DNA from 2 places in the Mesorhizobium sp. P3_A2 genome. Region 2 is predicted to be linked to the other one. Evidence: predicted binding sites of a transcription regulator. Region 2 holds the regulator's gene; the other holds the start of a gene.

Region 1 (7,111 bases), on a different contig from region 2:
TGACCAAGATCGGCCTGCATATCTTCTACCGCACCTATGGCGGCGGCTGGAGCTGAGCCCTTCGGGCTGCCGTCTATTACGAGCCGCAAAAGCCCCCGGGTGCCGAAATCGGACGCCGGTCGCCGGACGGATTCGGGGCATGTGCCGACCCCATAGTGCCGGGCACGATGTCGCACCTCGGCAAGAGATTGATTTCATTGGAAAAAATACATGACTTTGAAGTCCCGCCCGTGGCTTGACGGGCGCGGACCCTCTAACTATGTTGCCGGCGACTTTAGAAGCGGACGGACGGTAACGGTCTGACCGGGCAGGGGGGTTCGATGGCCGACAAGAATGGGCCACACGGAACCGGAGAAACCGGCCGCGGCGGCAAGCACGAACCTGACATCCGCGATGAAGACCTTGAGCGCCGCCGGCGCGAGCTTGGAGCATCGCTTGCGACAAGACGGCCGGATCGGCTAGAGGGGAATGACGGCGCGAAAGCGACGGCCGGATATGGCCAGGCGCTCAAGCTGTCCAGCGAGTTCATCGCCGGGATAGTGGTGGGTGTGGGCCTTGGCTGGTTCCTGGATCGTGTGGCGGGAACCTCGCCATGGGGTCTGGTCGTCGGCTTGTTGCTGGGCTTTGGCGCCGGCGTGCTCAATGTCCTGCGTTCGGCAGGTGTTGTGGCGGAATTCGGAAAAAGCGATAAGTCGCGCGATCCGAAAGAATGAACTGGCGCCGCCAATGGCGCATAAGAACACTGAAAGCCGTTCGCGGCTTTGACGGGGATGTAAATGGCTGCTGACAAGGTCGATCCGATCCACCAGTTCCATATCGTCAAGCTGATTCCGATCAACATCGGCGGCTATGACCTGTCCTTCACCAATTCGGCTCTGTTTATGGTCGCGACCGTGCTCGTCGCATCGGCGTTTCTTTACCTTTCGACCTCGAGCCGCAGCCTTATTCCCGGGCGCCTGCAGTCGGTCTCGGAAATGGGCTACGAGTTCGTTTCCAACATGCTGCGCGACGCTGCCGGAACGCAAGGCATGAAGTTCTTCCCCTTCGTGTTCTCGCTGTTCATGTTCGTCCTTGTTGCCAACCTGCTTGGCCTTTTCCCCTACTTCTTCACCGTCACCAGCCACATCATCGTCACCTTCGGCCTCGCCGCCCTGGTGATCGGAACCGTCGTTGTCTACGGCTTCACGAAACACGGCCTGGGCTTTCTCAAGCTGTTCGTGCCGCATGGCGTTCCAGTCTTCCTGCTGCCGCTGGTGGTGCTGATCGAAGTGATTTCCTTCGTCTCGCGCCCGGTCAGCCTCTCGGTTCGTCTGTTCGCCAACATGCTGGCCGGCCACATCACGCTGAAGGTCTTTTCGGGCTTCGTCGTCAGCCTGAGCGCGCTGGGCGCCGTCGGCGTCGCCGGTTCGGTGCTGCCGCTGGCCATGGCAGTCGCGCTGACCGCCCTGGAATTGCTGGTCGCCTTCCTGCAGGCCTACGTCTTTGCCGTGCTGACCTGCATGTATCTGAACGACGCCCTGCATCCTGGGCACTGACCCCGGGGTACTGGCCAAGAGTTTCCGGCATCGGTCGCCGGATGGAATTGCAACGAATTACAGATCCAAAGGAGTTTTAAAATGGACGCAGAAGCAGCAAAGTACATCGGCGCTGGTATCGCTTGCCTCGGCATGGGCGGTGCGGGCATTGGCCTCGGCAACATCTTCGGCAGCTACCTGGCGGGCGCCCTGCGCAATCCGTCGGCCGCCGATGGCCAGTTCGGCCGCCTGATTTTCGGCTTCGCCGTCACCGAAGCTCTGGGCATTTTCTCGCTTCTGATCGCGCTTCTCGCCCTGTTCGGCTGAGCACTCGAGAAGATTGGACAGGCCGGCCGCTACCCTGCGGCCATGCCTGATATCAGGGGATAGTCCATGTTCGTGACATCTGCCTTTGCGCAAGAGTCCGCACCCGCCGCTGAAGGCGCCCACACCGGCACGGAAGGCGATACGCATTCCGGCACCGGCGTGCCTGCCGAGGCGCACGGCACGTTCCCGCCATTTGATCCGGCGACGTTCCCGTCGCAGCTTCTGTGGCTGGCGATCACGTTCGGGTTGTTCTACCTGTTCCTGAAGAAGGTGGTGATGCCGCGTCTCGGCGGCATTATCGACGTGCGCAGCGATCGCATCACGCAGGACCTCGACCAGGCCGCCAGGCTGAAGGGCGAGGCTGACGCTGCCGTTGCTGCTTACGAGCAGGAACTGGCGGAAGCCAAGGCCAAGGCCAATGCAATTGGCCAGCAGGCCAACGACACTGCCAAGGCCGAAGCCGAAGCTGCCCGCAAGAAGGTCGAGGCCGCGCTCGACAAGAAGCTCGGCGAGGCCGAGGCCAGCATTGCTTCCATCAAGGCCAAGGCCATGAAGGAAGTCGGCACGATCGCCGAGGACACTGCTTCGGCCATCGTCGAAGCGCTTGTCGGAGGCAAGACCGGCAAGGCCGAGATCGCGGCGGCCGTCAAATCCGTGGCCCGCTGAGGAGCACATCATGGACGCCACATCGCTCGCGACGCTCTGGGCCACCGTCGCCCTTATCATTTTCCTCGGCATCGCCGTCTACATCAAGGTACCGGGGCTGATGGCCAAGGCGCTCGACGCCCGTGCCGCCAAGATCAGCAACGAGCTTGATGAAGCCCGCAAGCTGCGCGAAGAGGCCCAGCAGCTGCTCGGCCAGTACCAGAAGAAGCGCAAGGAAGCCGAGCAGGAGGCCGCGGCAATCGTCGCCGCCGCCAAGCGCGAGGCAGACATGCTTGCCGCCGAAGCGCACAAGAAGACCGAGGACTACGTCACCCGCCGCACCGCGCTTGCCGAGCAGAAGATCGGCCAGGCCGAGCGCGAGGCAGTCGCCGAGGTGCGCGCCAGCGCCGTCGACATCGCCGTCGAGGCAGCCCGCGCCCTGCTTGCGGCCAAGGTCGATGCCAAGGCCGGCGCCGACCTGTTCAAGTCCGCGCTGCAGGACGTGAAGGCCAAGCTGAACTGAGCGGGTTAGCTCGCTGACATGAAGCCGCCCGGGCGACCTGGCGGCTTTTTTGTTGAGCGCGGATAATCTCCCCCCTCGAGGGGGAGATGTCGCCGAAGGCGACAGAGGGGGTCGGTTCGACCGGGCGCGACGCCTTTTCTGCCGCGAAAAAGTGGCCAGCGCTTCACGCGCGGCGACCCCCTCTGGCCTGCCGGCCATCTCCCCCTCGAGGGGGGAGATTACCCTCACTCCAACCCGGCAAAACTCTCTTCCTCAGCCACCTCAACCCCACCCAGCCTGAACGGCGCGAACGACGCGCGGTGCAGCCTTGCCACCGGCCCATGCGCTTCGATTGCGGTGCGGTGGCGGACCGTGGCGTAGCCCATATGGACTTCGAACCCGTAACGCTCGTGGTGGCTGCCGCAGCCGCACATCATGCGGTCGCGCATCACTTTGGCGACGATCGAGGCGGCGGCGATCGACTGCGAGCGCTGATCGCCCTTGATGAGCGCGCGGCCCTCGCAGAGGAGACCCGGCGGCACGTCTCGGCCGTCGGCCAGTGCAAGCTTGGCCTGGATCGGCAGGCCGGCAAGGGCGCGGCGCATTGCCTCGAGGCTCGCCTTGAGGATGTTGCTGCCGTCAATGCCTTCGGCGCTCACCGAGGCCATCGACACGCCGAGCGCGGACCCCAGGATTTTCAGGAACAGTGCCTCGCGCTGCAAATGATTGAGCCGTTTGGAATCGTCGAGGCCGTCGGGAATGTTGGCGGGATCGAGGATCACGGCTGCCGCCACCACCGGTCCGGCCAGCGGCCCACGGCCGGCCTCGTCCATGCCTGCCACCGGCCACAGACCTTCGGCCATCGCCTTCGTCTCGAAGGAGAAGTCGGGCTTCTCGATCATCTCGAAAAGAAGCGGAGAATCGGAACGCGCGCGAGCCATCTTGCGGCGAGGTTCGCATCGGCTCCGATTCTCCGCAAGTCCCTCCAGGGTCGAGTGGGGCAAGACCGGGAGGGGGCACCGTCTGCAGGCCGGGGGACAGGCCGGACGGGATTTCTTCGCCTGCCCAGCCAACGATGGCGGGGCAGGGATGGTCTTCAGAGCAGCATCAGCTGCTCGGTCGCATTGGCGGCGGCGACGAACTGGTCGGTCCTGAGCGTCCGCCGCTCGGCATTGAGGCCGAGCCGCTTGGCAGTAATCTCGAAGCGTCGGCCGATCTGCCAGGCATAGGGTCCGGCGCCTTTCATACGCTTGCCCCACTCTGAATCGTAATCCTTGCCGTCGCGCATCGAACGGATCAGCGACATCACGTGCCGGTAGCGATCCGGATAGTGGCGCAGCAACCAGTCCTTGAAGATCGGCGCCACCTCGAGCGGCAGGCGCAGGATGACATAGCCGGCTTCACGGGCGCCGGCGGCACGGGCCGAATCGAGGATACGCTCCATCTCCTGGTCGGTCAGGCCGGGGATGATCGGCGCCACCATGACCGAGGCCGGAATGCCTGCATCCGAAAGCTGCCTTATCGCCTCCAGCCGCTTGGTCGGCGTCGACGCGCGCGGCTCCATGGTGCGCGCCAGCATGCGGTCCATCGTCGTCACCGACAGCGCCACCTTGGCCAGCCCGCGTTCGGCCATGCGTGACAATATGTCGATGTCGCGCGTCACCAGATGGGATTTGGTGACGATGCCGACCGGATGACCGCGCGCCTCCAGCACTTCGAGGATCTCGCGCATGATCCGGTACTGCTTTTCGATCGGCTGGTAGGGATCGGTGTTGGTGCCGATGGCGATGGTGCGCGGCTGGTAGCCGTCCTTAGACAGTTCCTTGTCGAGCAGCCGCGCCGCATCCGGCTTGGCAAACAGCTTCGATTCGAAATCCAGCCCCGGCGACAGGCCCATGAAGGAATGGGTCGGCCGCGCAAAGCAATAGACGCAGCCATGCTCGCAGCCGCGATAGGGGTTGATCGAACGGTCGAAGGAGATGTCGGGCGATTCGTTGCGGGTGATGATCGTGCGCGGCTTCTCGACCTGCACCTCGGTCTTGAACGGCGGCAGCTCCTCCAGCGAATTCCAGCCATCGTCGAACACATGCCGGCTGACGGGCTCGAAGCGGCCGGACGGATTGATGCCGGCCGAACGGCCGCGGTTGCGGTCCGGACGGACACGCATGCCGCTCTGTTCGATCATCGCATTGGCCATCTCGGCTCTTCCTGCCCCGAAGGCTGCAATGTCCGCACGCACGATATGTTCCATTTTCGCCCTCTCCCAGGGACTGTCGGCCGGCTGTCGATTCGGTCTGTTCATGAAAATAATCCTATTTTGCCGATGAGAACAAAGCAAGAACTTTTTTGTTGTGCGATGCAAAACTGGCGCTGCGCCAGGCTTTCCGCTATTCGGCTAAATATGCTCAGCGTTCTTATCGAAACCCGAGATGACGAAGAGGGCCTTGCCCGCACGCTCGCCTCGCTGATCGGCGGCGCGGTCGAGGGCGTGGTGCGCGATGTCATCGTCTGCGACACCGGCTCGACCGACCAGACGCATCGTGTCGCCGATCACGCCGGCTGTCACTTCGTCGCCGGCGGCATTGCCGCCGGGATCCGGCAGGCGAAAGGCGACTGGCTGCTGTTTCTGGAGCCCGGCGCGCGGCTTTCGGAAGGCTGGATCGACGACGTTGTCGCCCACACGGCGCGGCAGACCATGCCGGCGCGCTTTTCCCGCGCCCGCGGCAGCCGCACGCCGTTCCTGGCACGGGTGCTCCAGGGAAACCGGGCGCTGGCCGAAGGGCTGGTCATCAGCAAGCGGCAGGCCGCTTCCCTGTCGAAGAACGCGCACAGCGCCGAGGCTCTTGCGCGCGGTCTCGCCACCAGGCGGCTGGACGCCGAAATCTGGGTGGCGCCGAAGAAGTGACTCCCGCTCTCGCTCTTGGTCGGAGCGAGGGATTGAACTTTTTACTTTAGCACGTCGTTATTGTGCATTGCACAAAAGTAGACGCGGGGTTAGCATTCCATTGATGTGGGAGAATTGGGTTTGGGTAGTGCCGGAGCGGTAGCAGGTGACGCGTCGTCGGCTGCCATTCATATACTGAGGACCTCGATGAACCTTTCGACCCCTGACAAATCCGGCGCCGCCAGCCTGGAAGCCATTGCCCGCAACGGCAGCCTGCTCCGCCGCATCGCCGTGCGCATCCCGACCTATCTCAAGGATATGCGTGAGAACCCGGCCTGGCTGCCGATGTTCATGCTGGCCCGCACCATGCCGGCGCGCAAGCTGCACTGGCTGGGCGCCAGAGCCGCCCGTCCGGCGCAGAGTGCCGGAGCAACGATGTTCAGGGGCGTCGAGCTCAACTCGATCGTCGAAACGCTGCGCACCGATGGGATGTTCTCAGGCCTGGTCCTGCCGACGGCAATCCATGAGGAGATTGGGTGCTTTGCACAAAGCACGCCATGCTTCGGCAATTTCGATCGCCGGCTCGAATTCATGCCTGGGGATCATGCCGAGGCCGAGAGGCGTTTCGGCCGTTCCTTGCTCAGCGGCCACTATTTCGAGCGCATCCTCGGCTGCAAGGCGGCACTCGCCATCCAGAACGATCCGCTTCTGCTCGACATCGCTCAGCACTATCTCGGCGGGCAGGCAAAGCTGATCACGACGCGCGTCTGGTGGAGCTTTCCGACCGGCGAGGCTTCCGATGCCGACAAGAACCTTGCCTCCCTGGGCAAATACCATTTCGATCTCGACGACTGGCGGATGCTGAAATTCTTCTTCTACCTGAAACCCTGCGATGCCGGCACCGGCCCGCATGTGTACGTCAGGGGCAGCCACAACAGGCGCAGCCTCAAGCACCAGCTGACGCTGCTGGTCGGCCATCCGGCCGAAGAGGTGCTCAAGGTTTATGGAGACGACAGCCCGGTCACGCTGACCGGCGACGCAGGTCTCGGCTTTGTCGAGGACCCGTTCGGCTTCCACATGGGCACCGTGCCGTCGCGCACGCCGCGGCTGATGATGGAGGTCGGCTTCGGTGTGTCGCCGCCCTCGCGCCGCCGCTTCCACGGCGAACCGGTCATCCGCTGACCTTGATCTCGACCGGCATCCAACGCGCCTGCCGCCGGGCCATGCGGCCCTCTTTGT
Region 2 (7,111 bases):
TGGGCGAGGGGGCAAAACGGGTGACCACCCTGTTGGACATGGCAATTTTGCTGGACATGGCAATTCTCGGGCAAGGCTAGAAAAAGGGGGCGTGATCGCGCGGACTTTCGCGCTTTGCGCGTTCATGTAGCATAGGGGGTCTAGGGCGCAAGGGGCAGACCCGATGGCTGGACGTGGCCGGGGCGAGGATCAAGGCGAGGGCGCTGCGACAAGCGTCAACGAACGCTCCCTATTTGCCGACAGTCCCTATGCCGAGCCGATGCCCGTCGCGCTGCCCGAGACGCGACCTGGTCTCCGACCTTTGTCTCCGGGTGACACTGCGTCGGCGTCGGTCGACGCCGTGCCCGGGTCCGCCATTCGTCTGCGCAGGCTGCTACGCCGATCGACATGGCCAGCAATCCGCCGCAGCGTTGCCATGGCCGCCGTCACCGAACTCGACCGTGGCGTTGCCTTTCTGCTGGTGCCGGTTTTCCTGGCGGCCGGCGTCATCATTTATTTCTCGCTGGCCAGCGAGCCAGGCTTTGCCCAGCCAATCGCGATTGTGCTGCTAACGGCCTGTTGCGCAGCCGTCGCCCGGTCCTGGCCGAAGACGCATCTGCTCTGCATGGCAGCGATGCTGTGTGCGCTCGGCGTGGTCGCCGCCAAAGTCGAAACCTGGCGCGCCGGAACGCAGATGCTCGGCTCCGAGATCCAGACACGACTGACCGGACGCGTCGTCAGTCTCGAGCAGATGGAGAACGGCCGCGTCAGGCTGACGCTCGACGTTATTTCCACCGCTCACCCAAAGCTGCGCTACGCGCCAGAGCGGGTCAGGCTCTCGGCGCGCACCGTTCCCGCCGATATGACCGCCGGCTCCCTGATCACCGGCTATGCCAGGCTGTTGCCGCCGACCGGTCCGGTGCGGCCGGAGAGCTACGATTTCTCCTTCGACAGCTATTTCACCGGGATCGGCGGCAGCGGCTTCTTTCTCGGTAATCCGAAAACCATTGCTTCGCAGGGCCTGCCGCCGCTGACCGCACGGCTCTCGTCGGCAATCGAGAATGCGCGCGAAAACATTGCCGACCATATCAGGGGCAAGATCGGCGGCGCCGAAGGCGAGATTGCCGCGGCGCTCATGGTCGGTGTGCGCGCCGGCATTCCGGACGAGGTCAACGAGGCGATGCGGCGCACCGGCATCTACCACATCATCTCCATTTCCGGCCTGCACATGGCGCTGGTCGCCGGCACCATCATGGCATTGCTGCGTGGCGCCTTTGCGCTGTTTCCGGATTTCTCCTCGCGCCGGCCGGTGAAGAAATATGCGGCGGCGGCAGCGCTTGTCTCCATTGCCGCCTATCTCGTCATCTCAGGCATTGTTGTCGCTGCCGAGCGCAGCTTCATCATGCTGGCGGTCATGCTGGTCGCGGTGCTGTTCGATCGTGCAGCGCTCACCATGCGCAATCTGGCGATCTCGGCCATCGCCGTCATCTTGGTGTCGCCGCATGAGGTTGTCGGCCCGAGTTTCCAGATGTCGTTCGCCGCCACCGCCGCCCTAGTCGGCGCCTATGCCGGCTGGGCTGACTACCGCGCCGACAAGGTGAGAACGCCGCCCGCAAGGCGCTCGTTCGTCGGCTTCCTGTCGCGAAAATTCGTGCTGGCCATGGGCGGTCTCGCCATGACATCGATCATCGCAGGCAGCGCCACTTTGCTGTTTGCCATCTGGCATTTCCAGCGTGTGTCGCCGCTCAGTCTGCTCGCCAATCTGGCGGTGATGCCGATCGTCTCGCTGGTCGTCATGCCGTTTGCGGTGCTCAGCGCGCTGGCCATGCCGTTCGGCGCCGATGGGCCGTTCCTCTATGTCATGGGCAAGGGGCTGACGACGATGATCGCCATCTCCGCCTGGATTTCTCAGCGCTCGCCGGTCGATGCCGTCGGGCTGATCTCCATCCGCTCGGTGCTGCTGGTAGCGGTCGCCCTCGTCATCGCCACCATGGCCACCACCTGGCTGAGGCTGGCGGCCGTTCCTTTCGCGCTGGCCGGCCTGTTGACTGTGCCGCAGGTGCGCACGCCCGATGTGCTTATCTCGGAGGATGCGCATCTGGTGGCATTGCCGATCGGCGGCGGCGAACTCGCGCTCAACCGGGAACGCTCGAACGAATTCACCACCGATAATTGGAAACGGGCATTGAGAGCCGAAACCATTATCCCGCCTGAGATTTTCGAGGCAACGGACACGCGGTTCGATCTAGACCCGCTCGACCTGCCGCCAGGCTCGCCCTTCTATTGCACAGGCAATCTCTGCATTGCCCGGCACCCCGCCGGAGCCATCATCGCGCTGGCAAAAGACCGCAACACAGCGCGGCCAGCCTGCGCTTTCGCGAGCCTGATCGTCATCGACGACGCCACCGCCTACAATCCGTGCCGCGACCCGCTGGTGCTGGTCCTGACCAAGAAGCAACTTGCCCGCGATGGTAGTGCCGCCGTCTTCTTCGACCCACAATCGGCCGCGACAGCGCCAACCATCCGCTTCGCCGTCGACAAGCCCTATCGTCCCTGGCACGAGCAACGCCGCTTCTCACGCGAAGCGCGTGGAATGCCGCCTTACAAGCAGCCCGAGAAGTACAAACCTAAACCGGCTCAGTAGCGCCTGATCAGCCCAACCAGCTTGCCCTGCACCTTGACCCTGTCCGGCCCGAAGATGCGGGTTTCGTAGGCCGGGTTGGCGGCTTCCAGCGCGATCGAGGCGCCCTTGCGGCGGAAGCGCTTCAGCGTCGCTTCCTCTTCATCGACCAGCGCCACCACGATCTCGCCGGGGCTCGCCGTATCGGCATTGCGAATGATCACCGTGTCGCCGTCGAAAATGCCGGCCTCGATCATCGAGTCACCCTTGACCTCGAGCGCGTAGTGTTCGCCGCCCATGATCATGTCCGGCGGCACCGAGATCGAATGGGTCTGGTGTTGGATGGCGTCGATCGGCACACCGGCGGCGATGCGGCCCATCACCGGGATCGACACCGCGGAAACCGCGTCGTCATTGCCGGCCGACATCGAACGAGAAGAGGAGGCCGGTTTGATCTGGCGGCCGAGACCGCCTTGCCCCTGACCACCTTGACCGAGACTGCCCTGGATGACGCTCGGCGAAAACTTCTTCGCCGCGTTGAGGCCGGGCGCGATCGAGTCGGGCAGCCGCAGCACTTCCAATGCTCGAGCCCGGTTCGGCAGCCGGCGAATGAAGCCGCGCTCCTCCAGCGCCGTGATCAGGCGATGGATACCGGACTTCGAGGCAAGGTCGAGCGCCTCCTTCATCTCGTCGAAAGACGGCGGGATTCCGCTCTCCTTCAGGCGTTCATGGATGAACATCAGGAGTTCATGTTGTTTGCGCGTCAGCATCGCGGCCCCCACGGGTTCTGAAACCAGAATCGGAAAAAACAAACCCAGAACAAACACTATCTGTTCCAGTTGTGTTCCGCAACCTTTTAAAGTTTAATGAATGTGTTGACGTTTTGTTCAGCGTAACATCAGGACGCTGCAGGCGGCACCCGCGGCGGCGGCAGGAGCGAAGGGCTCGCGCACGATCAAGCCGTTGGCGTCGGCCAGCATTCTCAACATCGAGGAATCCTGGATGCCGAACGGCGTCGCCACCCGTGCGCCGGTTTCTTCGCTCACCACGGCGCGCACATAGTCCTGCCTCAGATCATTGGCCGGCATCGCGGCGCCAAGTTGCGCCGGACGGATATCCTGCCGATGGACGCGGCCGCCGAGCTGCGCCAAAAGCGGCTTCAAAAACAGCTGCGAACAGACCAGGCTCGCCACCGGATTGCCGGGCAGGCCGATGCACCTGATGTCGCCGAGCCGCCCGAACATCAGCGGCTTGCCGGGGCGCATGGCGAGTTTCCAGAAATCGAGCTTCATGCCTTCGCCGGTCAGCACGTCATGCACGAGGTCGTGGTCGCCGACCGAAGCGCCACCGAGCGTGACGATGACGTCGGCCTTTGCCGCGACAGCCTTGCGCACCAGCGCCGCTATGTCGGCCTTGCGATCTGCCGCGATGCCGAGATCAAGCGCTTTGGCGCCGACAGACTGCGCGGCGGCCACAACACCGTAAGCGTTGGAGGAGATAATCTGATCCGGACCGGGGTCACGCCCCGGCGGCAGCAATTCGTCGCCGGTGGCGATGATCGCGACCAGAGGTCGGCGCACGACGTTGAGCATCGGATGATTGGCCGACGCCGCAAGCGACAATGCGGCCGGATCGAGCACGCGACCTTTTTGCAGGAGCAGGTCGCCTTGCGAGAAATCCAGTCCACGGCGGCGGATGTTACGGTCTTTCGCGGTCGGCTCGGTGACCTCGATATGGCCATTGCCAAGGTCGCGGACATTCTCCTGGATGACGATCGTGTCGGCACCTTCGGGCACCGGCGCGCCGGTGAAAATGCGGACAGCCTCCGCCCTGCCGACCGAGCCGTCAAAGCCGCGCCCTGCGGGCGCCATGCCGATCACCGAAAGCCGCGCCGGGGCGGACGCCACATCCTGCGCCCGCGCGGCATAGCCGTCCATGGCGGAGGCGTTGAAAGGCGGCTGGGTGCGTAGCGCCACGACAGGCTCCGCCAGCACCCGGCCGGCAGCATCCGCCAGCGCGATGCTTTCACCCGGCAGCGGCACAGCGCCTTCCAGCAGGCGCTTCAGCGCCTCGGCCACGGGAACCAGCGCCATCAGGCGCCCGCCTTGTAGTCGCCGGACTTGCCGCCGGTCTTTTCCACCAGCCTTATGCCGGAAATCACCATGGCGCGATCGGCCGCCTTGGCCATGTCGTAAATGGTCAGGCATGCCACCGAGGCAGCGGTCAGCGCCTCCATTTCGACCCCGGTCTTGCCGGTGACGCGGGCCAGTGCCGTGACCCTGAGGCCAGGCAGCGCCGCGTCCGGCTCGATGTCGACCGACACCTTGGTCAACAGCAGAGGATGGCAGAGCGGGATCAGCTCATGCGTCTTCTTGGCCGCCATGATGCCGGCGATGCGTGCTGTGCCCAGCACGTCGCCCTTCTTGGCGTCACCGTCGAGGATCATTTTCAGGGTTTCCGGCCGCATCGAGACAAAACCCTCGGCAATCGCCGTGCGCGTCGTCTCCGCCTTGTCGCCGACATCGACCATGTTGGCCTCGCCCTTGGCGCCGAGATGGGTGAGGGCGGCTGGCATCCTCAGACGGCCTCTGCCGGCGTCTTGCCCGTCAGAAGCAGGCGCGTTGCCGCCGCCACATCCTCTTGCCGCATCAGGCTTTCGCCGACAAGGAAGGTTTCGATGCCGGCCTTTTGCATCCTGAGGCAATCGTCATGCGTGAAAATACCGCTCTCGCTGACCAGCAAGCGGTCGCCCGGCACCATCGACGCCAGCCGCTCGGAGGTTTCCAGGCTGGTTTCGAACGTTCTAAGATTGCGGTTATTGATGCCGATCAGCCGCGACGAGAGTTTTACCGCGCGCTCGGTCTCGGCTTCGTCATGCACCTCGATCAGCGCATCCATGCCGAGTTCGAATGCGGTCGCTTCCAATTCGCTCGCCAAGGCATCGTCGACGCTGGCCATGATGATCAGGATGGCGTCGGCGCCCCAGGCGCGGGCCTCGTAGACCTGGTAGGGGTCAAACAGGAAATCCTTGCGCAGCGCGGGCAGCGACACCGCCTTGCGGGCGTTGGTTAGAAATTCCGGCGCGCCCTGGAAAGACGGCGCATCGGTCAGCACCGAAAGACAGGCAGCGCCGCCTTTCTCATAGGCCTGCGCCAGCGCTGGCGGGTCGAAATCGGCACGGATCAACCCTTTGGAAGGGCTCGCCTTCTTGATTTCGGCGATCAGGGCAAAGTTGCCGGATCGGCGCTTCGCCTCGAGCGCCGCGAGAAAGCCGCGCGGCGCGTCGGCGTCCTTGGCCCGTGCCTTGATCTCGGCCAGCGGTATCAGCGCCTTTGCCGCCGCGATCTCGTCGCGCTTGTAGGCCTCGATCTTGCGCAGAATGTCAGCCACGGGCCTATCCGTTCGAAATCTCGACCAGCCTGTCGAGCACGCCTAGCGCCCGGCCGCTGTCGATGGCTTGTGCCGCCGCCGCCATGCCGTCGGCAAGCGTTGTTGCCTTGCCCGCCACCACCATGCCGGCACCGGCATTCATCAGCACCGTGTCGCGATAGGCGCCGGCGGCGCCGCCCAGCATGTCGCGCAAAGCCTGGGCGTTGTACGCGGCGTCTCCGCCGCGCAACTCGTCCTTGGTGTGGCGCTGCAAACCGACTGCTTCCGGGGTCAGCGTAAAGTGGCGGATCTCGCCACCGGCCAGTTCGGCAACCTGCGTTTCGCCGGTGGTGGTGATCTCGTCATAGCCGTCGCCATGGACGACCCATGCATGCTCTGTACCCAGCGCCTTCAACGTCTCGGCCACCGGCACGATCCATTCCGGCAGGAACACGCCGACCATCTGGCGGCTTACGCCGGCCGGATTGGACAGCGGTCCGAGCAGGTTGAAGATTGTGCGGGTGCCGAGCTCCACGCGCGTCGGGCCGACATGCTTCATCGCCGGATGATGCGCCGGCGCGAACATGAAGCCGACGCCCGCCTCATGGATGCAGCGGCCGATCGTCTCCGGCGGGATATCGATCTTGACGCCGAGGGCGACCAGCACGTCGGCGGCGCCCGTCAGCGACGACAGGCCGCGATTGCCATGCTTGGCCACCGGCACGCCGCAACCGGCGACGACGAAGGCCGAAGCCGTCGAGATGTTGACCGAATGGGAGTTGTCGCCGCCGGTGCCGACGATGTCGATGGCGCCTTCAGGGGCTTCGACGCGCAGCATCTTGGCGCGCATGGTGGCAACGGCGCCGGAGATCTCGCTCACCGTCTCGCCACGCACGCGCAGCGCCATCAGGAAGCCGCCGATCTGGCCCGGCGTCGCGTCGCCCGACATGATGATGTCGAAGGCTTCGCGCGCTTCGTCGAAGGTAAGCGCGGTCCCGCTAGCGACCTTGGCGATATGGATCTTGAGGGCGCTCATCGGGCCAAAACGTTCATTGGGCTACGGCTTGGGCAACGGCGGCCTGGTCGATGCTGACGGCGTATTGCGTCTGCAATTGCGCCACCAACTGGTCGAGCAGATCGTCG

The links. Region 2 encodes LexA, which represses DNA repair genes until DNA is damaged. Its sites were predicted from a motif close to TGTTCNNNNTGTGTTCNG; they were not measured.
Region 1: AC1DXM_RS24750 (PA0069 family radical SAM protein) is a predicted target of LexA. The motif match lies at 5,314-5,331, and genes of this name have one in related genera.

Annotation. Positions count from the first base shown of each region.
Region 1 is NZ_JBFUGC010000012.1:11,777-18,887, reverse strand. Features, by position in the region: gene AC1DXM_RS24785 (cell wall hydrolase) at 1-56, shown strand, start outside; gene AC1DXM_RS24780 (AtpZ/AtpI family protein) at 321-713, shown strand; gene AC1DXM_RS24775 (F0F1 ATP synthase subunit A) at 777-1,535, shown strand; gene AC1DXM_RS24770 (F0F1 ATP synthase subunit C) at 1,617-1,841, shown strand; gene AC1DXM_RS24765 (F0F1 ATP synthase subunit B) at 1,908-2,507, shown strand; gene AC1DXM_RS24760 (F0F1 ATP synthase subunit B) at 2,518-3,009, shown strand; gene AC1DXM_RS24755 (ribonuclease HII) at 3,234-3,929, opposite strand; gene AC1DXM_RS24750 (PA0069 family radical SAM protein) at 4,085-5,239, opposite strand; gene AC1DXM_RS24745 (glycosyltransferase) at 5,390-5,893, shown strand; gene AC1DXM_RS24740 (hypothetical protein) at 6,080-7,054, shown strand; gene AC1DXM_RS24735 (GFA family protein) at 7,044-7,111, opposite strand, start outside.
Region 2 is NZ_JBFUGC010000003.1:128,068-135,178, reverse strand. Features, by position in the region: gene gltX (glutamate--tRNA ligase) at 1-40, opposite strand, end outside; gene AC1DXM_RS08115 (ComEC/Rec2 family competence protein) at 164-2,623, shown strand; gene lexA (transcriptional repressor LexA) at 2,617-3,369, opposite strand; gene AC1DXM_RS08105 (molybdopterin molybdotransferase MoeA) at 3,487-4,692, opposite strand; gene moaC (cyclic pyranopterin monophosphate synthase MoaC) at 4,692-5,174, opposite strand; gene trpC (indole-3-glycerol phosphate synthase TrpC) at 5,177-5,989, opposite strand; gene trpD (anthranilate phosphoribosyltransferase) at 5,994-7,004, opposite strand; gene AC1DXM_RS08085 (peptidyl-prolyl cis-trans isomerase) at 7,018-7,111, opposite strand, start outside.